4 regions of the Clostridium fermenticellae genome follow, and region 4 is predicted to be linked to each of the others. Evidence: riboswitches for the same ligand, from Rfam matches in the RefSeq annotation. Region 4 holds a riboswitch; each other region holds the start of a gene.
The links. Region 4 has a riboswitch for thiamine pyrophosphate ahead of thiD (bifunctional hydroxymethylpyrimidine kinase/phosphomethylpyrimidine kinase). Riboswitches for the same ligand answer to the same signal wherever they lie in the genome.

Region 1 (7,914 bases), 840 kb from region 4:
GATTTTGGTTTCCAAGTATTCCTTCTGTAAGATGGAGTGCATTATTTTTAGGAATAATTGTTATATTTAATTTTTTATCAGTAAAAGGATATGGAGAATCGGAGTTTTGGTTTGCAAGTATTAAAGTTATTACGGTAATAATATTTATTTTGATAGGTGCAGCAACTATCTTTGGGATATTTAACGGAAATCCAATCGGATTAAAAAATTTTACAATTAAGGATGCACCTTTTGTTGGAGGAGTAAAATCTATATTTATGATATTCTTAATAGCAGGATTTTCTTTTCAGGGAACAGAACTTGTAGGAATTGCAGCTGGAGAAAGTGAGGATCCAGGTGAAAATATACCTAAAGCAACTAAGGCAATATTTTGGAGAATATTAATATTTTATATAGGAACGATTTTTATAGTTGGAGCACTTGTACCTTATACAGAAGCTGGAGTTGAAACAAGTCCATTTACTATGGTATTTACTAAGGTTGGTATTGCTGGTGCTGCATCGATCATGAATATAGTAATATTAACTTCGATATTATCTGCGGGTAATTCAGGAATGTATGCATCAACTAGAATGTTATATGCATTAGCTGAGTCAGGAAAGGCTCCTAAATTTCTTGCAAAAGTAAATAAGAGGGGTGTTCCTATAAATTCATTAATAGTTACAACTATAATTGCATGTGCGTGTTTTTTAACAGGATTATATGCAGAAAGTACAGTTTATGTCTGGCTTGTTGCAGCATCAGGATTGGCAGGTTTTATAGCATGGCTTGGCATAGCAATGTGTCATTATCGTTTTCGTAAAGCTTATATAGCTCAAGGTCTTGATTTAAATAAACTTAAATATAAAGCAAAATTTTTTCCTATAGGTCCAATTATAGCATTAATATTATGTATAGTAGTTATATTAGGACAAGGAATTACTTATTTTGGAACATCTCAAATCGATTGGAAAGGTATTATTTCAACATATATTGGTCTGCCATTGTTTTTAATATTATGGGCAGGATACAAATTTAAACATAAAACAAAGGTTATTGATGTAAAAGATGTTGACCTGAGTGAACTTGATTTGAAATAATTTTAATATTTTTATGATTAAAAGTAAAAGATAATAAAGACAAAAAAAGTATTTATTAAAAAATAGATACTTTTTTTATTTTTATTCATATTTTATTCATATTTTTGTTGTATTATATTTATATAGATTAACACCCCCACCGGGGGTAGGAGGTAGCAATATGAGTTGTATGAATGAAGAAAAGAAAAAAGCTATTCAAGCATTAAGAACCTCTAAAGGTCAAATAGAAGGAATAATTAAAATGCTTGAAGATGGGAGATATTGTATAGATGTATCAAATCAAATATATGCAGCTCAATCCCTTCTTAAAAAAGCAAATTTATTAATACTTAGGCAGCATTTAAATCATTGTGTTAAACAGGCTTTCTTACATGATAGTGGAGATGAAAAAGTGGATGAGATAATAAATTTATTGTCTAAACTGCTTAAAGATTAATAAGGAGGTGGTAAAGTGTCAAGTAAAACTTTGAAAATAGAGGGAATGGAATGTGCGGCCTGTGCGAGAGCAGTTGAGAGAGCTGTTAAAAAGCTTGATGGAATAGAAGTTGCAAATGTGAATCTGGCAACAGAGAAACTCAAAATAACTTTTGATGAATCAAAGATAAATGTGAAGGACGTACAGAAGGCTGTAGATAAAGCAGGATATAAAGCTGTTTCTGGAACAATAAATAGGACATTAAAAATAGAAGGAATGGAATGTGCAGCATGTGCAAGAGCGGTTGAAAGAGCTGTTAAGAAACTTGAGGGAGTAACAGAGGCAAATGTTAATCTTGCAACTGAGAAATTAAATATAAGCTTTGATAAAGAAAAGTTAAATGTTTCAAAAATTAAAAAAGTTGTGGATAAGGCGGGTTATAAAGCTATAGATGAAGAAACGTCGATAGATAGTGATAGTGAAAAGAAACTTAAGGATATGAAGAAATTGTGGAATAGATTTATAATATCGGCTGTATTTGCAGTTCCACTTCTAATAATAGCTATGGGACCTATGATAGCTGAAAAATTAGGATATATGCTTCCAGTTGCAATAGATCCAATGCATCATTATAAGGCATTTGCAATTATTCAATTAGTACTTGTACTTCCAATTTTAATAGAGGGAAGACATTATTTTATTGTTGGATTTAAATCATTATTTAGAGGAAGTCCCAATATGGATTCACTTATATCGATAGGTGCATCAGCAGCTTTTTTATATAGTTTGTTTGCAGTATATAAGATTATGTCAGGCAGTCATGCCTATGATATGTATTTTGAATCTGCAGGAGTTATATTGACGCTTATTACTCTTGGAAAATATCTTGAATCTGTTGCAAAAGGGAAAACCTCAGAAGCTATAAAGAAACTCATGAATTTAGTTCCTAAAAAGGCGCTTGTTGAAAGAGATGGAAAAGAAATAAATATCCTGGTTGATGAGGTTGAGGTCAACGACATAATCATAGTAAAACCAGGTGAAAAGATACCTGTAGATGGCAAAATAATAGAAGGATCAACATCTATAGATGAATCAATGATAACAGGTGAGAGTATACCAGTTGAAAAGCAGGTATCAGATAATGTAATTGGTGCAAGTATAAATAAAAATGGGATGATTAAATTTAAAGCTACCAAAATTGGAGGAGATACTGTTTTATCTCAAATTGTAAAGCTGGTAGAAGAAGCTCAGGGATCGAAGGCACCTATAGCTAAACTTGCAGATATTGTGTCTGGATACTTTGTTCCAGTTGTCATGTCACTGGCACTTATTGGTGCAATTTTATGGTATATAAACGGACAAGATCTGGTATTTTGTCTTACAATATTTATTTCAGTACTTGTTATAGCATGTCCATGTGCACTAGGACTTGCAACGCCGACAGCTATAATGGTTGGAACAGGAAAAGGAGCAGAATATGGAGTTCTTATAAAGAGCGGTACTGCACTTGAAGCTACCCATAAAGTAAAAACAATTGTATTTGATAAAACAGGAACAATTACTGAGGGAAAACCTAAAGTTACAGATATTGTAACAGTAACTGGTGTTGATAAAGACTATATTTTAAAGTTGGCCGCATCAGCTGAAGCTGGTTCAGAACATCCGTTAGGAGAAGCTATTGTTGAGAATGCAAATTTTCTTCGAATAGAATTAGAAAAGATAGAGTCTTTTAAAGCTATTACAGGGTATGGTATAGAAGTTTTTATCGATAGTAAAAAAATACTTCTTGGCAATAAAAAATTGATGGATAAGAATGGTATTAATTTAGAGAAGCTCAATATAGTTTCAGAAAAATTATCTGGAGAAGGAAAAACACCTATGTATGTATCTGAAAATGGAAAAATTCTTGGAGTAATAGCTGTAGCTGATACAGTTAAACAAAATAGTAAGAGATGTGTAGAAAAATTACATTCGATGGGAATTGAAGTAGTAATGATAACTGGTGATAATGAAAGAACAGCTGGTGCAATAGGGAAACAGGTTGGAATTGACAGGATAATTGCAGAGGTATTGCCGGGAGATAAAGCAGAGGAAGTAAAGATGCTTCAAAGTGAAGACAGGAAAGTGGCTATGGTTGGTGATGGAATAAATGATGCTCCAGCACTGGCTCAGGCAGATATAGGAATTGCAATAGGCTCTGGAACAGACATTGCTATTGAATCAGCAGATATAGTTCTTATGCGTGGTGATTTAATGGATGTAGTTACAGCTATAGAATTGAGCAGAAAAACAATAAAGAATATAAAGGAAAATCTTGCGTGGGCGTTTGGATATAATACTCTTGGCATACCAGTTGCGATGGGAGTGCTTTATATATTTGGTGGTCCACTCTTAAATCCAATGATTTCAGCTTTAGCAATGAGTTTAAGTTCGGTATCAGTTTTGACAAATGCTTTAAGATTGAAAGGTTTCAAACCTTTAATTTAATATAAATATTGAGAGGAGAATATATTATGAAAAAGAAAGTATTTATTGAAGGAATGAGCTGCAAACACTGTGTTGCTCATGTTGAGGAGGCTCTTAAAGAATTAGATGGAGTTAAAAAAGTAAAAGTAAGTTTGGATGATAAAAATGCAGTTGTAGATTTTAAAGATGAAATTGAAGATAGTGCTATAAAAGCTGCTGTTGAGGATGCAGGATATGATGTAGTTAAGATAGAAAACATATAGGCCTTAGTAAGAATATTTTAATAATTTGACACATTTATTTTATAAATGATATACTAATTTATGTTGATATTTTTAAAATCATATATTGTTGGGGAGGCAGAAACACTGTTTGAGAGGAAACTGGTAGGTTTCGACCCGTAAAACCTGAATTGGATAATGCCAACGGAGGGAATTACAGTAAGTAATCAAATAAATTTGTTTAGTATAAAGACCTCTCTTCTATTTTTGAAGAGAGGTTTTTGTATGCTTAATAACTCATGTAGGATGTGTAATTGTATGAAATGTAATAATTATGGTAAATCGATTTACAGGATTTCAGCTATTGTTTTTCAGGTTATGCTTATATTCTTATGGCAAATACTTGTAGATAAAGGAGGAATACCTAAATATATTCTTCCATCGCCTAAGGATGTGGCAATAACTTTATTTGAAATCTTTCCTATACTTATTCCTCATATTTATGTTACCCTGGAAGAAGCAATTATTGGTTTTTTAATTTCTATAGTATTTTCAGTAATAATTGCACTGCTTATGGATAATATAAAAATTGTAAAGGCCTGTATTTATCCAATACTTGTTATATCGCAAACAATACCTACTATAGCACTTGCCCCGATATTTATAATATGGTTTGGGTTTGGCATACTCCCTAAAGTCATTGTAGTTGTTTTAGTATGTTTTTTCCCAATTGTGATAAGTCTTGTAGATGGACTTGAAAGTGCTGATGTAGATATGCTGAATCTTATGGACACGATGAATGCATCTAAATTTCAGAAATTTAGGTATGTAAAATTTCCTGGGTGCCTGGGTTCATTTTTTTCAGGACTTAGAATAGCAGCAACATACAGCATAATGGGAGCTATAGTTGGAGAATGGCTTGGAGGAGAGAAAGGTCTTGGAATATTTATGGTAAGAGCAAAAAATGCATATGCACTTGATCAAATATTTTCAGCTATATTAGTTGTAGTGATTTTAAGTATGCTATTGTTCTTATTTATGTATGTACTTCAATACATATTTATGCCGTGGCAAAGGAAAGACAGAGAGAATATTAACAAATAGTGTAATATGAAAGGGGGACGTTGGGAAATTAACCCAGCACGATTTAAACATGTATAAGAGAAAAATATTTAAAATTTTAACATCAACTGCACTTATAGGTATACTGCTTATTGGGTGTTCTTCTGGAAATGAAACATCAAAGGAAAAAGATAGTAAACCTCTGACAAAGGTAAAGGTAATACTTGACTGGACACCAAATACAAATCATACTGGACTTTATGTAGCTAAGGATAAGGGATATTATAAAGATGAAGGATTGGATGTTCAGATAATTCAACCTTCCGATGGAGCTGTTGGTAATTTAATAGCTGCCGGTAAAGGAGATTTTGGAGTAAGCTATCAAGAAGATGTAACTTATGCAAAAACTTCAGATAATCCTCTTCCAATAAAAGCTGTAGCAGCTTTAGTTCAGCATAATACATCTGGATTTGCGTCACCTAAGGATAAAAATATAAGTACTGTAAAGGATTTTGAAGGAAAAACATACGGTGGATGGGGTTCACCTTCGGAAAAAGCTGTAGTTCAGTCTGTTATGCAGAATGGAGGGGCCGATTTTAATAAACTTAAAATTGTAGATATTGGTACTCAAGATTTTTTTGCAGCTACGAAAAAAAATATAGATTTTGCATGGATATATGAAGGATGGACAGGTATAGAAGCTAAAGTTAAAAATATACCGCTCAATTTTATAGAACTTAGAAAATTAAATCCTGATCTGGATTATTATACACCTATACTTATTACAAATAATAATACTCTTAAGAATAAACCGGAATTAGTTAAAAAGTTTTTAAAAGCAACACAGAGAGGATATAAATATTCCATTGATAATCCTGAGGATGCAGCTGACATATTAGTAAAAAATGCACCTGAGATAGATAAAAAGCTTGCAGTAGAGAGCCAAAAGTATATGAACACAAAGTATATTGATGATGCCCCAAGATGGGGAGAAATGAAGTCTTCTGTTTGGAATAACTATACTAAATTTCTTATGAGTAAAAATCTTATAAAAAAGAATTTGAAAGCGGAAGATGCATTTACAAATGATTTTCTTCCATCCAAATAGTAGTAAAGGAGATATAATTCTTGAATAAATCCAGTATTTTAAAAAAAGTTGTGCTTAAAGATGTGTCAAAATCCTTCGATGGATATAAAATAATAGACAACATAAGTTTTGAGGTTACTGAAGGAGAATTCGTAAGTCTTATTGGACCTAGTGGGAGTGGAAAAAGTACCATATTAAATATAATTTCAGGTATACTAAATCCGGACAGTGGTGATGTTTATGTTGATGGAGATATAAGTTATATGCATCAAAAGGATTTGCTTCTTCCGTGGAAGAAGGTAATAGACAATGTTGCAATGCCGCTTTATATAAAAGGGGAGAGTAAAGTTTGTGCCAGAAATAAAGTGTTAAAATATTTTGATATGTATGGGTTAAAGGGATATGAATATAAGTATCCATCAAAATTGTCTGGAGGAATGAGACAGAGGGCAGCTTTTCTTAGAACCTATATGGCTTCGGATAATATTATGTTGTTAGATGAACCGTTTGGAGCTTTGGATGCTATAACAAGGACAAAAATGCAGAACTGGCTTTTAAAGATTATAAAGGATTTAAATATAACAATATTGTTTATAACGCATGATATAGAAGAAGCTATATATCTTTCAAATAGGATTTATATACTTTCAGATAAGCCGGCCAGTATAAAGAGTTCAATATATGTCGATTTACCTGAGGATAAGACGAAGGATATTATAACCTCAGATGAATTTCTGAGTATAAAAAGAAGGATATATAATTTATTGTAGCCTAAAAAAGGATATCATTACAATTTATTAGTGAATGATATTAGAGATAGAATTCCGGCTAAACTTATGGTTGTACCTTCATTTAGTGGAGATGGCAGCAGAGCAAAAATTGAAAAGAGCTAAAATATAGGGTTTGTAATTCCAGGCTTAAGTTATACTCCAGCTGCTACTTCCAAAATTCGTCACCTAAAAAATTTCTAGTAAGTCTAAGTTCGTATTTATAAAAATCTAAGCAGATTTTATAAACTCGCAGGCTCAAACATATAAAATCTACTAAGATTTTCAAAAATACTTCACTAAGACTTGCTAAAAAATTTTTTAATGTGCCTACATTTTGGAAATGTCAGCTTACGTATAACTTAAGCTTTTATTTATAAATACTATAAATATATATAGTTATGAAAGTATAGGCGGTGTAAAATGTTAAAAATAGATAATAAGGCTCTGGATTATGTAAAAGGTCAGAATTTATGTTTTTTCGTAAAATGTCAGATCGATGATATAAAATGTGATTGTTGTAGAACAGAAGCTAACTTTAAGAAAATCGATGTAAAAGTAATGTATGAAAGTGAAATAAAAAATTATTATGAGGATTATGAAGATAACTATAATATTTGTGAATATAAGAATGTCAAAATATTTGTTCCTAAAAGTATAAAACTTGAGGATGATGCTATTATATATGAAAAAGTAAAATTGCCATTTAGAAATCCTAGCTTTGCCATAAAAGGTGCAAGTTTTTAAATCTAACATTCATAATTTGTTAATAAATTTGTCATTAGAATGTCATTTAAAAATTGTAATATTTATTCAT
Region 2 (7,914 bases), 170 kb from region 4:
TTGCTTAAAAATCTTACCGAAAAGTGTTCTCTATCATTTTGTAATAAAAATCCCAGTAGTTTTAATTCTTTTTGCCTTTTTAGATTAACCATAATAATAACATCTCCTTATATAATGTATCTTTGATAAGTTTGAATACAATATAAGTATACTAGATATAAAATGATTTGTTTATATTATGGTGTAATAAATCATACAGTATTTATAGTTTAACAGATATTGTTGTACATATTCTGTCAGGAGCTTGTTGATAATTAAATTATTTAGTAATCTTGAGAATAAGAGAGTATTAAATGTATAAAGTAACAATCCTCTATATCTAATCATAAGATAAGATTAAGTAAGCAAAAAGTGAGGAGGAAACAATAATTTATGACAAAGGGTGTAAAACTAGAAAATCAGAATGTAAGGTCATCACAGGATAAATGTATCCCACAAGAGACAACAATAAGAAATGTAAGATTAGCAGCTGCATATGTACCTTACCAAAAATTATGTACAATTCTATGCCCGATTGAGGCTCTCAAACATGGAACTGCATTTCTAGAACTTTATAGTCCTTATGAAGGAAAAGACAAACAAATGAATAAAGCTGAAAAAGATAAATGGGGTGATTGCTGTGAGTGATAAAGTAAATAAAAAAGAGCTTTTAAAACAAATTAGTGCTGTGGATTTTGTGCTTGTAGATCTCCATTTGTATTTAAATACTCATCCGAGTGATTGTGATGCCATTTCAAAATACAATTCAATTTCAGTTGAGGCAAACAGACTAAAACAAAATTACGAAAAGTACTTTGGGCCTTTAGCGTACGGGGCTTATAGCGAGTGCCCATGGCAGTGGATGGATGAACCCTGGCCTTGGGAATATGAAGCCAACTTTAGGCTTTAAAGGGGGAATAGAATTATATGTGGTCATATGAAAAAAGGTTACAATATTCAGTTAAAATAAAAAATCCTGATCCTAAAATGGCAAAAATAATTATTACTCAATATGGCGGACCTGATGGAGAACTTGGAGCGTCACTAAGATATCTCAGTCAGAGATTTTCGATGCTGACACCTCAGGCTATTGCAACCTTAAATGATATAGGAACAGAGGAACTTGCACATCTTGAGATGATTGGAGCAATGTTTCATCAGCTTGTAGACGGAGCAAGCCTTGAGGAGATTAGAAAAGCAGGTCTTGATGCTTATTATGCAGATCATGGAAAGGGAGTTTATCCTTCAAGTGCTTCTGGAGATCCATTTACTGCGGCTTGTATTCAATCAGAAGGAGATCCAATAATAGACTTAACTGAAGATTTGGCTGCAGAACAAAAAGCCAGAGGAACGTATGAATATCTTCTTAATTTTGCTGAAGATCCAGATGTAATAGAACCATTGAAATTCTTGAGGGAAAGAGAAATTGTTCATTACCAGAGATTTGGAGAGGCTCTTAGAATAGTTCAGGAGTATTTACAGGAACCTAAGTTATTTATTATGCCTAAAACGAAATTTACTAAATAAATATTCATTTTTATTTGCTTATATATTTTATTGAATTAAGAGCCTATACTGCTAATTAGTTAGCATAAAGGCTCTTTTTGTATTTATTTTTATAATTATTTATGGATAAATATTGACAAATAATCAGCAAAAGAGATTATAATATTAAGTATATGAACTAAAAGGGGGTTAATTTTATGATTTCAAAAGAAATGTATGAATTAGGCAGTAAAAAATCGACTATAAGAGCCATTGCTGAATATGCAGAAAAACAGGCTAAAGTAGTTGGAAAAGAGAATATATATGACTTTAGTTTGGGAAATCCTAACGTTCCAGCACCTGAGTATATTAAAGAAACTATAATTGATATTTTAAATAATGAGGATTCGTGTAGTGTACATGGGTATACAGCAGCCTATGGAGATCCGGAATCGAGAGAGTTAGTAGCCAAGAGTTTGAATAAGAGATTTGGTACAAACTTTTCGGGAAAAAATTTATTTATGACGGCCGGAGCAGCTGCATCAATAAGTATATGTTTTAAAGCATTAGGTGAAAGAGATGATGAATTTATAGCTTTTGCTCCCTACTTTCCTGAGTATAAATGTTTTGTTGAATCCACAGGGTCAAAGTTTGTAGCTGTTAAAGCGAATGTTTCTGATTTTCAGATTAATTTTTCAGAATTTGATAAGAGAATCAACGAACATACTAAAGCTGTTATTGTAAATTCTCCCAATAATCCAAGTGGTGCAGTTTATTCAGAGAAAACAATTATCAAGTTGGCAGATATATTAAAACAAAAAGAGAAAGAATATAATCATCCAATATTTTTGATATCTGATGAGCCTTATCGTGAGATAGCGTATGATAATGTTGAGGTACCATATCTACCCAAATATTATGATAATACTTTGGTATGTTATTCATACAGTAAATCTTTTTCATTGCCTGGTGAAAGAATTGGATATATAGTGGTTCCCAATGAAATCATTGATTTTGATGTAATATTTGCAGCTATTGCCGGTGCAGCCAGAGTTTTAACACATGTAAATGCTCCATCATTGTTTCAGAAAGTAGTTGCGAGATGTGCGGGCCTGCCTTCAGATATAAGTACATATGAAAATAACAAAGATATATTATATAATGGTTTGATTGAAGCTGGATTTTCATGTGTAAAACCAGATGGGGCATTTTACTTATTTCCCAAATCATTAGAAGCTGACGATGAGGCTTTTTGTGAAAAGGCAAAAAAATATAATTTATTGCTTGTTCCGGGAAAGGATTTTGGTTGCCCAGGACATTTTAGAGCTGCTTATTGTATTAAAACTTCAACAATTGAAAAATCAATTCCTTTGTTTAAAAAATTAGCAGAGGAATATAAATAACATTCTAATAATGATAGACAAACAGTATTGAATAAATCAATGTGAACTGTTTGTCTATATTTTGAACTGGAATTATTCTTTTCCTACTTAGGTTATTGTGTTAATTCTTATTTTGCTGCATGCAATTTTTCTATTAATTGTTTAGCAGCTTTCTGACCTGAAAGAAGCATACCTCCAAAAACCGGACCCATTCTCTGTCCGCCTAAAGTGGCATTAGCAGCCATACCGGATACATATAGTCCTGGATATACTTCACCAGTGTTTTTAACGACCTGATCTTCACCACGATCTGCCCACATTGTTTTTTCTCCCACAAAACTTCCGTTTTCGGTATTTAAAACGTTTCCTTGTTTAGCTACAAGTTTATTCACTATTGATGCATCATGACCTGTGGCATCAAGTATATATTTTGATTCTATCATTATTGGATCAATAGGCATTTTTGTTTTTTCAACGGCAGCCCAGTTAATTACAAGTCCTGCAATGCAATTATCCTTTTCTATTACGTCTTCTACGGATATTAAGTTTAATATTTTAGCTCCAGCTTTAACTGCTTTTAGAGTTAGCGCAGAAACACATTCTATAGAATCAACTGTATAATAGTTTTCTTCATATTTTTTATAATTAACGTTAAAGTCGTCCAGAATGCTTCGGGCACTTTCCTGAATTACAATTTGATTCATCATCATGCCACCTCCCCACATGCCGCCTCCAATACTGAGACTACGCTCTATAATGGTTGTCTTAACTCCGGCTTCAGCAAGGTAAGCTGCAGCTACCAAACCTGATGGACCTCCTCCGACGATGATTACATCTGAATATAATATGTCTTCAAGTTTATCCTTGTAAGTATCAATAATAGCTTTTGAAATTTTGGTGTCTTCTAAGTACATTTTTTTAACTCCTTTCATTTATAGATAAATTAAAAGCACACCCTTAGGAAAAGGTGTGCGAAATATTTTAAACCTTCCCTACGCGGACATTACTCCGATCAAGTTATAAGGGTCAGGTGCTTAATAGTCCTTTCTCAGTCCAAAACATGGACTCCCCGCTAAAATATATTTAATATTCATTTTTTAATAATTGTTAAACGTTAAGAATTCCTAACATATTTTATAGTAACACAAAAATACTAATCTTACAATATATTTATTTATAAAATTAATTTACAAAAAAAGTCCTATAAGTACATAAATTCAATAATATTACAGAAATATATTGTATGTTCTTTCAAGTGGTAATTTATACTACTCCTATATTTGGTTTGTAAAAAATACTTTTTAATAATATAATTTTGAATAAGTATTGAAATATTTAAACAATTATATATTATTTAATTTTTAGAGGAGATGGTAGGTGTATGAAAACAGTAAAGTTAGGTAAAACAGGATTAATTGTAAGTAAAAATGGATTTGGAGCACTTCCGATACAACGTATTTCAAAAAAGAACGCTGTTTATTTATTACAAAAGGCATTTTATAATGGAATCAATTATTTTGATACTGCAAGAGCATATTCAGATAGTGAAGAAAAAATAGGAGCTGCGTTTTCTTACATAAGAGATAAGATTATTATAAGCACTAAAACAGCGGCACAAAATGCTGATGAATTCTGGAAAGATTTAGAACAAAGCTTGAAGAATTTACAGACGAATTATATTGATATTTATCAGTTTCATAATCCATCATTTTGTCCAAAGCCTGGAGATAAATCTGGACTTTATGATGCAATGCTTGAGGCAAAGAAACAGGGTAAAATACGATTTATAGGAATTACGAATCATAGGATGACTGTCGCAAAAGAAGCTATATCATCAAAACTATATGATACACTCCAATTTCCTTTTTCGTATCTTGGAGGGGAATCAGATATAGAAATAGTTAATTTGTGTAAGGAAAATAATATGGGATTTATCGCAATGAAGGCACTATCCGGTGGGTTAATTACAGATTCAGCTGCTGCATATGCATATCTTTCACAGTTTAATCATGTTGCGCCTATTTGGGGAATTCAACGTGAAAATGAACTTGATGAATTTTTATCTTATAATGACAATCCACCAATTTTTACGGATAATATGAAAAAACAGATTGAACATGATAGAAAAGAATTATCCGGAGACTTTTGCCGTGGATGTGGATACTGTATGCCATGTCCGGCTGGAATTCAAATTAATGATTGCGCAAGAATGAGTCTTCTTCTCCGTCGTGCACCGAAGGATGATTACCTTACTAAGGAGTGGCAGGAAGAAATGAAAAAGATTGAAGGGTGTCTTCATTGTAATAACTGTATGAGCAAGTGCCCGTATAAATTAAATACTCCAGAGCTTTTAAAAAAGAATTATGAAGATTACAAAACCTTTTTATAGGGTTTGTAACTGAAAGCTTAACTTATGCTCCGATCGGGATTTCCAAAATACGTAACGTAAAAAATTTCTAGTAAGTCTAAGCTTGCGTTTAAAAAAATCTAAGCAGATTTTATAAACTCACTTTGTTCAAACATATAAAATCCACTAAGATTTTTAAGAACACTTCGCTAAGACTTACTACAAAATTTTTTAATGTGCCTTAATTTTAGAAATCCCGGTCTGCGCATAAGTTAATTAATTTTAAATTGATTTATCTCATCTTTAAGTTCCTCTGCTAAAGTTTTAAGCTTTTCTGAATGTCTTGTAAATTCCTGCATAGTTGCAGATATTTCTTCGCTGGATGCAGTAACTTCTTCGGAAGCCGAGGCTGTTTCTTCAGATATGGATGAGATATCTTCAATTTCAGCTAATGTAGATTGTTTCTTATCATTCATATCAATAATGGATTTCTTTACCTCATCAACTCTGCCTATCATTATTTCAATTGATTTAAGTATTTTATTAAATATCTCCTGGGTTTTATTTACTGCCTTATACTGTTCATTTACTGCTACTTCAGTTGAATTAATAGCATCTACAGCTGTTTCAGATTTTTTCTGTATAGTTGCTATAATGCCTTTTATTTCTTTTGCAGAATTTTGAGACTGCTCGGCAAGAACTCTTATTTCCTCTGCTACTACAGCAAATCCTTTTCCTGCTTCACCGGCACGTGCAGATTCTATGCTCGCATTCAGTGATAATAGATTGGTTTGTTCCGTTATATCAGATATGGCTTCTGATATGACATTTATTTGTTTAGCACTTTCGTTCATATCAAAAATTACTTTATTGACTGAAGTAGTGGAGTCTTTAGTTTTGTTGGATTTTTCTATCAAAGTGTCTATCATAGAAAGACCTGTTGATCCAAGTTCTTTGGTATCCCTCGAAATTTTATCGATTTCGTTTGAATTATTACTTATTTCATCCAGTTTATTTGACAGTGAATTCATTTCAGCTGCACCTGTCTGGGCATTCTCCGCCTGCTTAGTTGCACCCATAGAAACTTCTTCTATAGCTTTTGATACTTCAGTTACAGATGAGGTTACTTCGCCGGACATATTTGCCAGGCTTAAGGAAGTTTGCAATACTGTTTCTGAAGATTTTGTGACATTGTTCATAAGATCAGATACATTTTTAAGCATAGTATTAAATGATTCAGACAGATCTTTGAATTCATCTTTTGTTGAAGCAGCTATTGATACTGTCAGATCCCCCTTTGAAGCTTTGGAGAATGCTTTTTTAAAGTTATTTATATTATCAGATATACCTTTACTTAATGTAAAAGACAAAGCTGCTGCAGCCAGCGCCATTATCAATATCATTAATAAAGTTATATGCAATATGGGCTTTGTATCTTTGGAAAGTTCACTATCATTTAAGGTGGCGATTACTTTCCACCCGGTTAATTTATTTGTTGTAAATGCTCCAAACTTTTTTACGCCATTATAAGTATAATTGACAAATCCGCTGTCCTCTGATTTTGCCTTACTCCAGAAAGTAAATTTTGAGGATATATCAGTATTAATAAGATTTTTTTCTGGACTGGCTATTGCCTTGCCCGTAGGATCAACAAGAAAAACAGATCCTGAATTGCCAACCTTTTTTGATGAAATTTCTTGTGATAACGTTTTTAGAGAGCAATCCAATGCTACAACACCTACAACCTGTCCATCTTTTTCTACTGTCTGTGAAAATGTGATTACATTGTCTTTTGTTGCCGCATCTATGTATGGCTGACTTATAGTAATTTTACCTTTATTTCTTAATGCAGTTTTGTACCAGTCCCGTTCAGGTGGGTCATACCCGGTCGGCATTTTTGAATAAGGGTATATTGTAAATTTGTGAGAGGCAGTTCCGTAATAAGCTTGAAAAATATCTTTGTCGTTTTCTTTCATATTTTTTAATGCATAAGACAAGGCATCATTGTCATTACTAGTATCATAATTTATAATACCGGGATTTGCAGCCGATATGGAAACTAATTTTGAAAAAACATTTAAATAATTGGACAAACCATCATCTATTTCATCAATTGTTTGGGTGGTTGTAAGTATTAATTTTTGATTAAGTATTGATTTTGACTTAGAGTATGATATAAATCCGGATATTAGTAATGGGATTACACAAATTAGTATTAAACTTGTGACTAATTTGATACGAATGTTATTTAATTTTGAATTTTTAGAATTCATTTTAATTCACTCCCCCTATTATTTCTTAATATACAATTATAATAGATCATAAATTTACATAAATCAACATATTTTAGTAATTTTATAAAAACACCTAATATTAAATAATAAAACATATTAAATACTTGAAAATTATAAATAAATTTGCTGAAGTTATTCTTTAGAGTATGTAAAATATATTTATTATTTACCGTAAAATCCTTGGAAGTTGGCGGGCATAATTTGAGATATATTGTATTTAAATTTTGAAAAATCGTACAACGAGTATAATAAAGTATAAATAACACTAATCGAGTCATAAAGATCAATGTAATCGTATTCACATGGAAATTTGAAGCTTTATGGCATATAAATATAAAAATTATAATATTGCACCAAAAGGTTATATTACTATAAAATATTTTGCAGAATATTAATCTAGGGGGACAACTTATGCTTAAAAATGTTT
Region 3 (7,914 bases), 1.3 Mb from region 4:
GTAAAGGCAGGTATTTGTCTCTTCCATTTAGAATACTTAATATAATATTAAGAAAGGGTCTGTACTCAGGTGATTATATAGAAAATTTTGTGGAGGAACTTTTAGAAACTAAACATAAGACTAAGTTTAAGGATGTGAGTTTAAATGGAGAATCGAATTTAAAAATAATAGCAGCAGATGTTACCCAAAAGAAACTTCTTATACTTCCAGATGATATAAAAGATTATGGAATAGATCCTATGGAATTTAAAATTTCAACTGCTGTCAGAATGAGTGTAGGTATACCATTTTATTTTAGGCCAGTTTATATAAAGTATAATGGTGTGAATAATTATATTGTTGATGGTGGTATACTCAGTAACTTTCCAGTTTGGATATTTGACGTAGAAGGGGTTCCAAGATGGCCGACATTTGGGCTTAAGTTTGAAAAATCTGAAAAAGGTTATAGTAATAGAGATGACAATTTCATTTCATACGTATTAGATTTGGCTGAGTGTATAATAGAAACTTATGATGAAAAGTATATATCTGATAAAGATATGATTAGAACTATATCAATACCAACTTTGAATGTTAAAACTACTGACTTCAATATAAGTAAAGAGAAAAGCATGAAATTATTTGAAGCTGGTTATAAGACTGCTGAAGAATTTTTTACTAGATGGAATTTTAGGAAATATGTTGATAAACACAGAAAATAAAATTGGATAAAAGATACAGGTGATTTTTATGTCTGAAAAATATTGGCCGGAAACGGTTATACTTTGGGGAGCTGGGGCTACTAAATCCCTTGGACTTTATGCAACTAGAGAATTAATACAGATTGTAGTAAAAATAAATAAAAATGATTTTTCATTTTTGGAGGGTAAAAATGAAAAATTGAGATATGCTTTCAAGAAGTTGGTCACCGAGGATTTAGTAAAAGACCCCATACTGTGTAAGATATATGATTTAGAAGCCCTTCAGCTTATAATAGGAACAAATACAAAGGTAAATATGCATGAGCTTTTTACAATGCTTGATCAATTGATTGGCAATAAAATGGGATTTAATGCATTTATATCTGGAAAAACTTATTTTTTAAGAAGAGAAAGAGTAGAAGGAGCCAAAAGATGTCTTATTTTACTTATTGAGGAATTAGAAAGATTAAGTATACAGTTTGAGCCTGGATATATGAATAAAGATGAACTTACACCATATTATGAATTTTCAAGGACACTTACAGACCTTATGAAAGAAGAGGCATTTGAATTTGATAAGAGAGGATATGTAAGAACAAGCAGAAGGTTTTATTTATATTCATATGCAATTATATCTTTTAATTGGGATCCAATAATAATGTGGAATATTTTTAATGCACATAAAGAATTTAATGATAAGTCGGTATTTTTGAATTGTGGATTAAAATTAAGATTATTTGATGATTTTGGTACACAGATAGCTGGAAAGAAAATAGACAGTATTAATAATGAGATATGGTATACTGTTGGAGAACCTCAATGTAAAAGAATAAATGATTATGAATATCCATCTAGAATTATACGTATTGGGAAGATATTATTTCCACATGGAATTTTTGATTCAAGAGTATGCCCGGAATGTGGTAAATATATAACTACTTTTGGTGGAAGTTGGTGTAGGTTATCTACTGAAGTTTTTGGACCATCTATAGTAGATGAATTGCAGAAAAACTGGAAATATAGAAGCGAGAAGGAATTGAAAAGCAGACATGGGGCAATAGAATGTCCTTATTGTGGACAAATAACATATCCGTCTGATATGCCGCTTATAATGCAAACAATGGCTAAAAAGCAAAGTATTGCACCACTTGAGGAGGTTAAAACAGAAGTTGGCCTTTTGATGAAAAATGCAAAACATATAGTATTTGCAGGGTATAGTCTTCCGATAGATGATATAATGGTGAAAACTTTTTTTATGTCGTCTATAGCTGGAAATGATAAGAGAAGATTAAAATGTACTGTTCTAAATTATGATAAAGACTATTCAGAATGTGGATGGATTACCGGAGATAAGATATCAGATTATCTAAAGTGCAGTACAAATAAAGAAGTATCTGAGTGTATAGAAAATGTCTGTGATATATTTGATATAGAAAATGTACGTGTATCCTTGGAGGGAATACCAAATATATTTATGGAGAATGGAAAGTGCAGCAGAGAAAAAATAAAGGATTTATTATATCCGAAAGAATATTTTAAAGGAGGATTTCCAATAACCAGGGATTAACTTTGTGGAGGTACTTTTCATTAAAGTAAATTAATATGTCGATTTAGAAATTTATAGGGTTTATAACTGAAAGCTTAACTTATGCTCCGGCCGGGATTTCCAAAATACGTCACGTAAAAAATTTCTAGTAAGTGTAAGCTTGCGTTCATAAAAATCTAAGCAGATTTTATAAACTCGCAGGCTCAAACATATAAAATCCACTAAGATTTTTAAGAACGCTTCACTAACACTTACTACAAAATTTTTTAATGTGCCTAAATTTTAGAAATCCCGGTCTACGCATAAGTTAAGCTTAGAATTACAAACCCTATATAAATATAAACTGAGTAATTGCCGGTAATTTTTTGCCGGCAATTACTTTAAACTGTTGTAAATTAAATCTAAATTTGAAGCCATAGATTGTAAATAATCTTTATTGTCCTCTTTGCTTTCAATTGTGTATATTTTTTTAACTTTTGCATTGACTTCTGATGCCAGAGTTTCAGATATTTTGGGGCTTACCATTTCTTCAACAAATATAGTTTTAATTTTATTTTTTCTGCAGTAATCAGTAAGTAACTTTAGTTGTTTTGCACTTGGCTCTTCAGATGCAAATACATCTTCTATACTTCTTTGTTCTAATCCGTAATCTCTGCAGAGATATGCAAATGCAGCATGCCCTGTAACAAAACTTTTATTTGGAACTGATTTTAATTTCTCATTGTAAGAATTATATAGTGCATCTATTTTCTTAGAAAAATCATTGAAATTTTTCTCATAGTAAGATTTATTTAAGGGATCTGCCTTAACAAGTGCATCTCTTATATTTTTTGATTCAATTTTAGCGTTTTTTAGACTAAGCCATATATGAGGATCATATTGACCATGCTCCTTTATTTCATTAGAATCACCATTTTTTATAGGAGTTATTCCTTTTGAGGCATTGGTAACAATCAAATTTTTATTGTCTATTGATTCAAGGGTTTTATCTACCCAGTTTTCCATTCCAAAACCATTATATATGAAGACTTTTGAATCACTTATATTTCTCATATCCTTTACTTTGGGTTCAAAATCATGAGGTTCTGTTCCTTCTGGTACTAAGGTTTCTATATCTATTTTATCTTTACCAATAGCATAGGCAAATTCACGAAGAGCGTTAAATGTAACTACAACTCTTATTTTTGAATTTGAATTCTTTACAGTATCTTTATGTATATTATTACCACATCCAGTAAAAAATAATATTATAGTTGCAGTTATAAATATGGCAAGCACTTTTTTTGTCTTCAACATATTATCACTCCTAAAAATTTATGTTGCAAATCATTTGCATTTACATATATAATATATTATGTGAATTGAATTTGTCAATAAATAATAGGAGGACATATACATGCTTAAGATCAATAATTTATATTTTTCTTATAATAATCTTGCGCCATATATATTAAATAATATTAATCTTACTATAAAAGATGGAGAATATGTTTCTATATTGGGCGAAAATGGTTGTGGAAAATCAACATTGATAAAATTAATACTTAATATATTATCGCCTACAAGTGGCACTATAGTTAATGATGCTAAGAATGTCGGATATGTAGCACAAAAATCTGATTTTTTAAACTCTGATTTTCCAATTACAGTTTATGAAATGCTTGATTGTTATAGAAAAATATTAAAAATAAAGGATAAAAAAATAGTTGAAAAGAGCCTGGATAGAGTGAGTATGTTAAAATTTAAAAATTCATTAATAGGCAATTTATCAGGAGGACAATGTCAAAAAGTATTTATAGCAAGAGCATTAATGGGAAATCCTCATTTGCTTATTTTAGATGAGCCGTCTACTGGTGTTGATATAAAAAGCCAAAGAGAGATTTATTCATTGATTAAAAGTTTAAACAGAGATACAGGTATAACGGTCATATCAATAGAACACAACCTTAAGGCAGCGATTTCAAATTCATCTCTTATATATCACATTGCAAATGGTAATGGACATATGTGCAAACCAGAAACGTACATTAATGAATACGTGGAAGCCAATGGAGGTAATAAATTTTATGTTTGATTATACATTCATGCGAAATGCTTTTGCAATAGCAATCCTAATTTCTATTTTATGCCCCTGTATAGGTATATTTTTAGTGCTTAGAAGATATTCCATGATAGGAGATACTCTTTCGCATACTTCACTTGCTGGAGTTGCGGTAGGACTTTTGGCACAAAAAAATCCTATTGCTGTTGCATTTTTGTTTACTTCAATATGTGGAGTTTTAATTGAATTTTTGAGGAATTATTTTAAAAAGTATGCAGAACTTATACTTGTCATAGTGATGTCATTAGGTGTAGGAATTGCAATTACGATAATGAGTTCTGGAGAACTTCATACAAATGTTGATTCATTTATATTTGGAAGTATCCTTACAGTAACTAAGGAAGATTTATATACGGTTTTAATACTTAGTATAATATCATATATATTGATGTTTTTCCTGTATAATCAACTTGTCTTCATTGCTTTTGATGAAGAAGCAGCAACAATATCTGGAATCAGGGTTAAACTTGTAAATTATATATTTTTAATATTGGTTGCTGCTACAGTTTCTGTTTCAATAAGAATAGTTGGAGTTCTTGTTTTGAGTTCAATGATTGCACTGCCAGTAGCAACTGCACTGCAACTTAAAAGAGGATTTAAAATTACTCTTGTATCTTCAATACTATTTAGTGTTGTGGATGTTTTAATAGGTCTATTTTCTTCATATTATATTGGCTGTGCGCCAGGAGGTTTGATTGCATTGTCATCCGTTATTATGCTGACTTTAGTGATGTCAATTAAAAAGATAGCATTTGTCAACTATTCCTATAAATTATCGAGTAAAAATATTATAAAAGAGAATAATTAAAGAATTTAAGTCTGATGATTATTGACATATACATGAATATGTGATATTAATTAGTTAAATAATAGTATTGTTTTGGGGAGCCTGTATTATAGGCTGAGAGTGAGATAGAATCTTAGACCCGTACTACCTGATTTGGGTAATGCCAACGTAGGAAAAACTTTACATAACTTTAAATATAGAGTTGTATAAAAAGTTTAGATAGGGAAGCATTACATGTTTCTCTATTTTTTTATGCAAAAAAGGAGATGTATTAAAATGGATTATACGACACAAATGGATGCAGCAAGAAAAGGGATAATTACAGATGAAATTAAGACAGTGGCAGAAAAAGAGAATATGGATGTTAATGAACTTATGAAACTTATTGCAGAGGGAAAGGTTGTTGTTCCAGCTAATAAAAATCACAAAAATTTAAGTGCAGAGGGAGTTGGAAAGAGATTAAAAACAAAAATAAATGTAAACTTAGGTATTTCAAAAGATTGCTGTAATATTGATTTAGAACTTGATAAGGTGAAAAAAGCAATAGATATGAAGGCAGAGGCTATAATGGATTTAAGCTGTTTTGGAAAAACCAAAGAATTTAGGACAAGGCTTATAGGTATGTCACCAGCTATGATAGGCACTGTACCTATGTATGATGCTGTTGGTTTTTATGATAAGGAATTAAAGGATATATCAGCTGAGGAACTTTTGGGAGTTATAGAGACGCATGCAAAAGATGGTGTTGATTTTATGACTATACATGCAGGTATAAATAGAGAAACAGCAGAAGTATTTAATAGAAATCCAAGACTCATGAATTTTGTATCCAGAGGAGGAAGTCTTCTTTATGCATGGATGAAACTAAATAATAAAGAAAATCCATTTTATGAATATTTTGATAAGGTTCTTGATATATGTGAAAAGTACGATGTTACAATAAGTCTTGGAGATGCATGCAGACCTGGATGTTTGAATGATTCAACGGATGCAAGTCAAATTAAAGAACTTATGACACTGGGAGAACTTGCGAAGAGAGCCTGGAAAAGAAATGTACAGGTAATGATAGAAGGACCAGGGCATATGGCTTTAAATGAAATAGAAGCTAATATGATGATGGAAAAAAAGTTATGTCATGATGCACCATTTTATGTTCTAGGACCTATTGTGACTGATATAGCACCAGGCTACGATCATATAACTAGTGCAATTGGCGGAGCAATTGCAGCAACCTACGGGGCTGATTTTTTATGTTATGTAACACCGGCAGAGCATTTAAGACTACCAGATTTAGATGACATGAAGGAAGGCATTATAGCAACTAAAATAGCAGCACATGCAGCAGATATTGCAAAAGGTGTCAATGGAGCTAGAGATATAGATAATAGTATGGCTAAAGCAAGAAGAGAACTTGACTGGAATAAAATGTTTGAATTTGCAATAGATCCAGATAAGGCTAGAATGTATAGAGAGAGCTCTAGACCGGAAGACGAAAAAACTTGTACAATGTGTGGAAAAATGTGCGCTGTTAGGAATATGAATAAAGTTATGGAGGGTAAAAATATAAATATATTAAGAGATGATAATTAAATTTTGAAGTTATAAAATTTATTAAAAGAACTGCTGAATAATATCAGCAGTTCTTCTTTTTTTGTCGGTATTTGTGTTAAATAGCAATAAGTTGATATTTTATATGATTATTATAACTAAAAAGGTTAATCTTAAAGATATATTAATAAATATGGTATTATCTACGATAATTGAATTGTAATATTTTAATATGAGTTACTTAAGGAGGAATTTATATGAGAAACAATGCAATATTAAAGAAGTCTGTGAAATTTAAGATCTTAAGAATACCGATAATTATAATTTTTGTTGTAGTAGCCCTAATAGCGTGTATGTCTATATATGAAGTGAAAAGTAAAATATTGCTGCAGATGGAGACAGATGGACTGGTGATGGCAGATCATGTTTCGAGTGAAATAGAGAGAAATAATAGTTCTATAGATGAATTAAATGGATCTATAGATACTAGAGTAAAGACTTTAAGTAGCTTTTTAAATGCTAATATGGACAAGGCAAATGATGATTATTTGACTTTACTTTCTAAACAGTTTGAAGTTAATGAAATAAATATTGCTGATCCATCTGGAAAAACTATATATACAAATTTGCCAACAAATGTGGGTTATGTGTACGATAGTAAAACGGATGCATATAGGGTTCTGAAGGGAGAAAAGAATTTCTCTATGGAGGATATAAGAAAAAGTACACTATCAAATGATTATTATAAGTATGGAAGTATGCGCCTGGATAATGGAGGTATAGTTCAGATAGGAATTTTAGCAAATGCTGTCCAAAAGTTGACATCTAATCTAGAAATGCAAAATTTTATGCAATCTTTGGTTAAGGATAAGAGTGTTGTATATGCAGCATTTATAGGCAGTGATTTAAAAATAAAGGCTCATAGTGATAAAACTAGAGTAGGCATCACTGTAAATGATATTGGCAGTAAAACTGCGGCTGCTCACGGAAAGACGTATTCTTCTCAATATAAATATGAAAATAAGATACCAGTATATGATGTTTTGGTTCCTGTCTCTAAAAATGGTAAAACTATAGGTGCAGTTGATCTTGGCATGTCTATGGAGAATGTAAATAAAACAGTACGTATGATTACAATACTTATTATTGTTTTAGCTCTTGCAGCATTTCTTATAGCTGTATTTATGCTTACCAAGGTATCAAAGAGCATAACTTCTCCTTTAGATGAATTAGTTATTTTTGCCAAAAAAAT
Region 4 (7,914 bases):
ATATTTAAAACTAAAATAACCTGCCTTTCATAAGAAGAACAGAACGCCCTAACGGGCTTGAAGGCTTACAGCCTTCCTTCTTTAAGTTTATAGTAATGACTGTACTAATTTAATTATTAGGACATTAACTTCCCGGGTATATAGTAAAACTCACATTTAAATTTAAATAATTCAATAGGACTAATCGTCCTATCATTTCATTTATCTAAAATTTTAGTTAAATATCTTTTATGCCCAAAAAGATCTTAAAGTTCTGAATATACTATCTGAATTACAGGTTATTCAGACTTTTTTAGTTATCTTAACAGATGTCTAAAACTGCAATTATAGTATAAATCAATATGGCTATCGCCATAAAACATTAAAGGAGAAATCATATTTATCAAGTTTACATAAGTTATATAATTATTTATATACTTTTATTAGTATATAAAGCATTTATTGATTTAAGTATATAACTTATAAGGACAAACTCAACTCATACCACAGAGGTATACCTGGAAACTGAAGGCACATCTAAAAAGTTTTTTACATCTCTTAGCGAAGCCTTTTAGAAAAATTTTAGTAGATTATATATGTTTGAGCAAAGCGAGTTTATATAATCTACTAAAATTTTTAAAAGGCAAGCCTAGAGATGTTAAAACTTTTTTAGGGTGCCGAAGTTTGTGAGTATACCTCTGCGGTGTGAGTTGAGTTTGTCCTTATGTGCATATAATCTTACAACAATGCTTAATACGCAATATATGCAAATTGCGTATTATAGTTGCTAAGATATTACATACTTATTTTCAAGCTTTCTAAATATCAAAACCAATACAGATATAACTGCCAAGTATACAATGCCTGCCGCTATAAAAGGAGTTATTGTAAAATCATTCATTACAACCTCTTTTGCTCCTCTAAGTAAATCACCAACACCAATAGCTGCAACCATTGCCGTATCCTTTATCAGATTTGTCGATTCATTGCAAATAGGTGGAATAACATTTCTAAGGGCTTGTGGTATTATTATTTTCATCATAGTCTGCCTATAATTCATTCCAAGAACCTTTGCTGCCTCAAACTGTCCTTTATCTATAGAATCTATACCGGCCCTAAATATTTCAGCTAGATATGCAGCATAATTTATGGTAAAAGCTATAACGGAAGCTGTCATAGGTTCTAATTTTATACCAACTGCAGGCAATCCAAAATAAATGAAAAAAAGTTGTAATAGCAGAGGAGTACCTCTAAAAATCCACGTATAAAAGCTTAGAATAACTCTTAATGGAGTTATTTTCGAAATCTTGCCAATAGCAACTACAATACCTATTGCTACTGATAATACGGCTACTATCAAAAATAACTTTAATGTCAATATACCTCCGCTTAACATACTCGTCATCATATCTGTAAAATTAGACACCTAAAAACACTTCCTAACATCTTTATTTTTCCGTAACGGACTCTCCAAACCACTTTTGTGATATTTTATTAACAGTGCCGTCTTTTTTCATATCATCCAAAGCTTTATCAAGTTTTTCCTTGAAACTAATATCAGTTTTTCTTATTCCAACACCATACTCTTCCTTTTTAAAATCATCATTTAAAACTTTATATACTCCCTTAGTTTTATTTATATAATACCTTGCAACTACTTCATCTGCAACTACAGCATCAACACGTCCATCTTTTAAATCCATAAGTGCCTCTGTATTATCAGAGTATTTTTTAACCTCTTTTAATGATTTAAGTGTAGTATTATCTGCTTTTAATGCAGTTTCACTGCTACTTCCAAGCTGAAGGCCTACCTTTTTTTGAGCTAGATCCTTCTTGTTTTTAATAGTTGAATCATTTTTCACAACTATTATTTGCTTATTTTGAAGATATGGTTTGGAAAAAGCTATCTGCTGTTTTCTCTTGTCAGTAATTGTAAGCCCATTCCATATAACATCTATATCTTTATTTTTCAAACTTAATAATACTCCATCCCACTGAACTGGTTTAAATACAACCTTTACGCCCATTCTCTTTGCAGCTTCTTTCGCAAGATCTATATCAAATCCCACAATCTGACCTTTGTCATCCTTAAATCCCATTGGAGGAAAACTATCATCCAATCCTACTACAAATTGTCCTTTTTGTTTAATATCATCCCATGAAGCATCTTTAGATTGATTAGTCGTAGTACAACCTGCAAATAATATACTAAAAATAAATAAAGTCAACGTTACAAGTATAAATTTTTTTTTCATTTTTTATCCCCCTAAATTACAGATTTATTATAGATACTATTATACTTTAGCATACTAAATTTGTAAAGTAGTATGAGATAATTTATTAAATATAAAAATTCACTTTTTTAACCTATATAGGGTTTGTAAAATTCCAAGCTTAACTTATGCGCAGACCGGGATTTATAAACCTTATGTAGATTAGAAAGGTGAATTTTAACATAAACTTTTTATATTTTTATAATAAGTTTTGGGCAGCTCTCTTGAAATCCTTTTTGCCAAGTATTGCTGATACTACAGATATACCTGTAACTCCTGATTTTAATACATCTTTATAATTTGTTTCATTTACACCACCAATTGCAACAGAAGGAATAGTTATTTCATCACATATCTTTTTTAAACCATCTATCCCTATAGGTTTATCTATATCTTTTTTAGTTCCCGTATAAAATGCGGCCCCAAGTCCAACATAATCTGCTCCACCTTTTTGCGCTTCTAAAGCTTCCTTTATATTACCCGCTGAAACTCCTATAATCTTATCATGTCCAAGCATTTTCCTTGCTATTTTAAGTGGCATATCACTTTGACCTATGTGTACACCATCTGCATCAACAGCTTTTGCAACATCTATTCTATCATTTATTATTATAGGTACATTATAATAGTCAGTAATTGATTTCACCTGAAGTGCTATCTTATAAAATTCTCTAGTAGATGCATGCTTTTCCCTTACCTGTACCAATGTTGTACCACCTAGAATAGCCTGCTCAACTGCATCTTTTAATTCAACATCATCTAAATAGTCCCTGTCTGTTACAAGATATAATCTATAATCTACTTCCATTCAATTTTCCCTTCTTCTTTCAATCTTTTTTCGGTTAAACTGTAAATACAATCCATCAATTTAACTCTAAAACTTCCAGGAAGTTTAGCTTCCTCATAAGCCGCTTCACCTGCCAGATTCATTGACAGTATTGCTGCAGTAGTAGATAAAAATTTATCTTCATAAGCTCCAGCTGCAGCACCACAAAGCGCTCCAAGCATGCATCCTGCTCCAGTTATTTTAGTAAACATTTCAACACCATTTTTTATAATAGCAATTTTCACTCCATCTGTAATATAATCCTTCTTTCCGGTAGCAGCAACCACACACTTATATTTATTGGCAACATTAATGCAGGCTTCTAGTACACCTTCCCCATCATCCAGCGAATCAACTCCTCTTACATTTGAATCCACTCCTGCTAAGAATTTTATTTCTCCAACATTTCCCTTTATAACATCTATACGTCCAACTTCAGAAATTCTATTTATAACTGAAAATCTTCTAGGTATTGCTCCACATGCTACTGGATCTAGTACAACTGGTACATCATTTATTTTTGCAGAAATACTTGCAAGGACATCAGCTGTCTCCTGCTCTTTACTGAGTGTTCCAAGATTTATATATAGTGCCGATGATATCTTTACAAAATCAAAAACCTCATCATACGCTTCACACATTGCCGGTGATCCTCCAAATGCAAGCAATATATTTGCACAGTCATTTATCGTTACACCATTAGTAATACAATCAACAAGAGGAACCTTCTTTCTTATTTCAGTTAACACCCTTGAAACTTTATTCATAATCTCATCATTATACATCTTATTACCCCCTAATTTATATATAGAATTTACAAGTTCAAGCTTAACTTATGCATAGGCCGGGATTTTCAAAATACCGGGCTTTAGAATTACTAAAAGCATTTATAGTACCGGATTTTGACAGTATCTCCCGGGGGATGGATTAACTTTTCATTTATAAACCCTATAAATTTTGTAATTAAAATTTTATACCTGCAGATTTATATAATTCTACAAAATGTCCAACAGGACCAACTCCATTTCCGATTGAAAAAGAATTTTCAATTGCTTTAGTTATGTACTCTTTAGAAAACCTAACTGCCTCCGATATACTTAAACCACGACTTAAAAATGAAGCTATTGCAGATGACAACGTACAGCCGGTTCCATGTGTATTTTTTGTATCTATTCTCTTTCCTTTTACCTTTATAAAATAATTCCCGGTCAGCAATATATCATTTGCATCATTAAGCCTGTGTCCACCTTTAACCAGCACATTTTTTGCCCCTAAGGCCTCTATTCTTTTGGCTGCTTCTTTCATATCGTCTTCATTCTTTATCTTCATCTTTGCTAAAACCTCTGCTTCAGGTATATTAGGTGTGACTAAATCTGCAATTTCAACAAGTTGTTTCAAAGACTCCTCTGCCTTTACTTTAAGCAAGTGATATCCGCTTTTAGATACCATGACAGGGTCAAGCACTATATTTGATGCTTTGTATTTTATCAGTAATTTTTTTATAACTTCTATACTGTTACTGTTTGACACCATACCTATTTTTACTGCATCAACCTTTATATCATCAAATATAGCCTTAATCTGTGCTTCAATCATATCACTATCTACATCCATTGATTTTTTAACTCCAACTGTATTTTGTGCAGTTATTGCTGTTATAACACTCATTCCATAAACACCAAGTGCACTCATTGTTTTTAAATCTGCCTGTATTCCAGCACCACCACAGCTATCAGAGCCAGCAATCGTTAGTACTTTTTTCAATTTATACACCCCTTTTACAAAGTTTTGCCTCAAAATAAAAATGCACTGCTGAAAAGCAATGCATAAAATTCTTAATTTTTGCTTCCCTACGCCAATATTAACTGGATCAGGTTCAAAGGGTTGGAAACTCCTCTCAGCCTCAAGCGGCACCCCCACAAACGTTATTATTAATATACTATTATTATATACATATATATCCTAAATTTCAACAGCCGTATTATTATAAAGCAAATATAAATACTTATTCTTAACCTTCTTACCTGTAATTAATTCTAAAGCCTTCGCATAATACTTAAGTTGGAACTCATATTTTCGCTTAATATCCCCTATATCCTCTATATAGTCTGTTTTATAATCAATTACAACAAGTTCATCATCCTCTTCAAAATAACAATCTATTATACCTTGAACTAATATTTTTTCATCTTCATATAATTTCTTTGGCAAATCTTCATATATCTCACTACTACTTAAATTTATGATAAATTGTTTCTCTCTATAGACATTATTTGAATTAAGCATTCTCTTGCCAAGCTTAGATGTAAAAAGCCTTAATATCTTCTGTACATCAACACATTTAGCTTCTTCTTGTGTTATAAAATTTTTTGTTATTAGGCCCTCAATCTGATGAGCTATGTCCTGCGATCTAAGTACATTTTTTAAGTCAAGTTTCTGAAGAACTAGGTGCACAATTGTACCTCTTTCTGCACCTGATATATTCTTAGTCTCCTTTAAAAACTTTGGAGTATTTAATGAAGTATTTTTAAATATAACTTCACTATCACCATCCTGTGATAATAAAAATTTTCTTTTAAGTTCTGATATTGACATTTTGGCACTTATATTTTGTGCATCTCTATATTTATATTTCCAATTAAGTCTTCTTGATACCTCGTCTCCAAACTCGCTAATATTGGAATCTAAGTTTATATCATTTATATATTTTAGTACATCATTTTCAGAATCATCATAAATCTTCTTTCTAAAAATAGATTTGTCATACAAATTTATCGTCCACTTAGAATTATCTTCTATAACATACTTTGATACATTAATTTGTCCGAGTCGTCTTATAAGCTTTCCATCTTTATGCCTTGAAAGTGCTCCTCCTATCCAGTCAAGATAACTTCTTGCACTTATTGTATAATATTCAGGTATTTTTTCCTCTTTAACTTCTGTACACTCGCACCATCTGTGACAAGTTTTTTCTATATTATTTACCATGCCCGTTAAAATAAGCTTTTCCTTTGCTCTAGTTAATGCCACATAAAGTATTCTCATCTCTTCAGATAATGTCTCTAATTTTATTTTTCTCTTTATTATCTGTTTTTGAAGTGTAGGATAACTTATTCTTCTCTCTGCATCAATAAAATCTGCTCCAAATCCAAGATCACTGTGAAATAATATACTCTTATTAGCATCCATTAAATTAAAGTTTTTACCTGTTCCAGAGAGTATTACAATAGGAAATTCAAGTCCTTTACTCTTATGTATACTCATGATCTTTACCACATTCTCATTTTCTCCAAGAATCTTTGCACTTCCCATATCTCCACTGCTATTTTTAACTTTATCTATAAAATTTATAAAATTAAACAGACCCTTATAACTAGTGTTCTCATATTGAACAGCTTTGTCAAACAACATTCTTAAGTTAGCCTGCCTTTGGCTTCCGCCCGGCATAGCACCTACAAAACCATAGTAACCTGTATCAGTGTACAAATACCATATAAAGTTATTCAAATCCATATTCATGGATTTATCTCTCCAAACATCAAGTCTATTTAAAAATGCAGACACTTTGTTTTTTAATTTTAAACTTATATGATCCAGGGTATAATCTACAATCTTATCTTCTTCGCATGCATCATCCTCAAAATACTGATCTATTAGTTTCATTGCACTGTAGAAATTTATATCTTTATTTACCATCCTTATATCTATTAATTCTTCTGGTTCAAATGACTCTATTGGAGACCTTAATACAGCTAAAAGAGGTATATCCTGCATCGGATTATCTACTATTTTAAGCATACACATGATAGTTTTTATCTCCGAGGAATCAAAATATCCAATAGCTGTATCTGCAAATACGGGTATTCCTTTTTCCATTAACTCTTGAACATAAACCGAAGCCCAATTTGAAGTTGCTCTTAAAAGTATAACAATATCCCTATATTCTACCTTTCTATAAGCATCTATAGTTTTATCATAAATTAAAAAGCTGCTGTCTCCATTTACAAGTTCATTTATTTTTTTTGCTACCAATCTTGCTTCTATCTGTATATTATCTGGATTCTCTTCATCACCGTCATCTATAATAAGGTCAGCATCATTTTTTGATTCACTTTTATCTATCAGATCTAACTCTATTGGCATGTCATTATCTGTCTTTTCAAAGCTAGCAGCACATTCTAAAAATTCAGATTCATCATAATCAATTTCTCCAACCCTTCTAGACATTATTTGATTAAACACATAGTTAACACCATCTATTATTTCCTTCCTGCTTCTAAAGTTTTTAAAGAGTTTTATTTTTCTGTTCAAACTATTTTTTTCTTCAGAATATGTATTATATTTATGAAGAAATAATTCTGGTTTTGCCTTTCTAAATTTATATATACTCTGCTTTACATCGCCAACCATAAACATATTGGGAAAAGGGTCCTTTTTTGATATTGAATTCATTATAACTTCCTGAACTTCATTGCTGTCCTGATACTCATCTATAAGTATCTCGTCAAAATCATCCCTATATCCAAGTGCCACTTTAGATGGAAGTATTTTGTTATCGTGAGTCTCTGTGAGTATTTCAAGGCAAAAATGTTCTATATCATTAAAGTCTATGACTCCTCTTTCCCTCTTTTTAATGCTAAATCTATCATCAAATGCTATAACAACATCAACTAACGATTTTAATACAAAATACACATGTTTTATATCCTTCGATATATTCTTATTCTCTACAAATATATCAGATATTATAGCTAAAACCTTTTTCTTGACATTATCCCTTATTCCCTTTGCTTTTTCCTTTGCCTCTTTATCAGCATCCTTATTTTTTTTAGCGGG

Region 1: linked by a shared signal. The riboswitch ahead of D4Z93_RS07345 (ABC transporter permease) and the one ahead of thiD (bifunctional hydroxymethylpyrimidine kinase/phosphomethylpyrimidine kinase) in region 4 are both predicted to bind thiamine pyrophosphate.
Region 2: linked by a shared signal. The riboswitch ahead of D4Z93_RS11890 (sulfide-dependent adenosine diphosphate thiazole synthase) and the one ahead of thiD (bifunctional hydroxymethylpyrimidine kinase/phosphomethylpyrimidine kinase) in region 4 are both predicted to bind thiamine pyrophosphate.
Region 3: linked by a shared signal. The riboswitch ahead of thiC (phosphomethylpyrimidine synthase ThiC) and the one ahead of thiD (bifunctional hydroxymethylpyrimidine kinase/phosphomethylpyrimidine kinase) in region 4 are both predicted to bind thiamine pyrophosphate.

What each region holds. Positions count from the first base shown of each region.
Region 1 is NZ_CP032416.1:1,562,095-1,570,008, reverse strand. It holds gene D4Z93_RS07365 (amino acid permease) at 1-1,079, shown strand, start outside; gene D4Z93_RS07360 (metal-sensing transcriptional repressor) at 1,249-1,515, shown strand; gene D4Z93_RS07355 (heavy metal translocating P-type ATPase) at 1,531-3,981, shown strand; gene D4Z93_RS07350 (heavy-metal-associated domain-containing protein) at 4,008-4,223, shown strand; TPP riboswitch at 4,303-4,411, shown strand; gene D4Z93_RS07345 (ABC transporter permease) at 4,500-5,285, shown strand; gene D4Z93_RS07340 (ABC transporter substrate-binding protein) at 5,335-6,351, shown strand; gene D4Z93_RS07335 (ABC transporter ATP-binding protein) at 6,372-7,100, shown strand; gene D4Z93_RS07330 (hypothetical protein) at 7,521-7,844, shown strand.
Region 2 is NZ_CP032416.1:2,572,996-2,580,909, reverse strand. It holds gene D4Z93_RS11915 (4Fe-4S binding protein) at 1-92, opposite strand, end outside; gene D4Z93_RS11910 (spore coat associated protein CotJA) at 373-627, shown strand; gene D4Z93_RS11905 (spore coat protein CotJB) at 620-889, shown strand; gene D4Z93_RS11900 (manganese catalase family protein) at 907-1,506, shown strand; gene D4Z93_RS11895 (pyridoxal phosphate-dependent aminotransferase) at 1,683-2,867, shown strand; gene D4Z93_RS11890 (sulfide-dependent adenosine diphosphate thiazole synthase) at 2,975-3,760, opposite strand; TPP riboswitch at 3,819-3,928, opposite strand; gene D4Z93_RS11885 (aldo/keto reductase) at 4,228-5,235, shown strand; gene D4Z93_RS11880 (methyl-accepting chemotaxis protein) at 5,466-7,466, opposite strand; gene D4Z93_RS11875 (APC family permease) at 7,899-7,914, shown strand, end outside.
Region 3 is NZ_CP032416.1:1,056,159-1,064,072, forward strand. It holds gene D4Z93_RS05085 (patatin-like phospholipase family protein) at 1-701, shown strand, start outside; gene D4Z93_RS05090 (hypothetical protein) at 730-2,247, shown strand; gene D4Z93_RS05095 (metal ABC transporter substrate-binding protein) at 2,602-3,522, opposite strand; gene D4Z93_RS05100 (metal ABC transporter ATP-binding protein) at 3,623-4,300, shown strand; gene D4Z93_RS05105 (metal ABC transporter permease) at 4,293-5,135, shown strand; TPP riboswitch at 5,199-5,306, shown strand; gene thiC (phosphomethylpyrimidine synthase ThiC) at 5,391-6,704, shown strand; gene D4Z93_RS05115 (methyl-accepting chemotaxis protein) at 6,920-7,914, shown strand, end outside.
Region 4 is NZ_CP032416.1:2,399,541-2,407,454, forward strand. It holds gene D4Z93_RS11170 (amino acid ABC transporter permease) at 767-1,405, opposite strand; gene D4Z93_RS11175 (amino acid ABC transporter substrate-binding protein) at 1,428-2,234, opposite strand; gene thiE (thiamine phosphate synthase) at 2,452-3,060, opposite strand; gene thiM (hydroxyethylthiazole kinase) at 3,051-3,863, opposite strand; gene thiD (bifunctional hydroxymethylpyrimidine kinase/phosphomethylpyrimidine kinase) at 4,042-4,842, opposite strand; TPP riboswitch at 4,908-5,006, opposite strand; gene addA (helicase-exonuclease AddAB subunit AddA) at 5,041-7,914, opposite strand, start outside.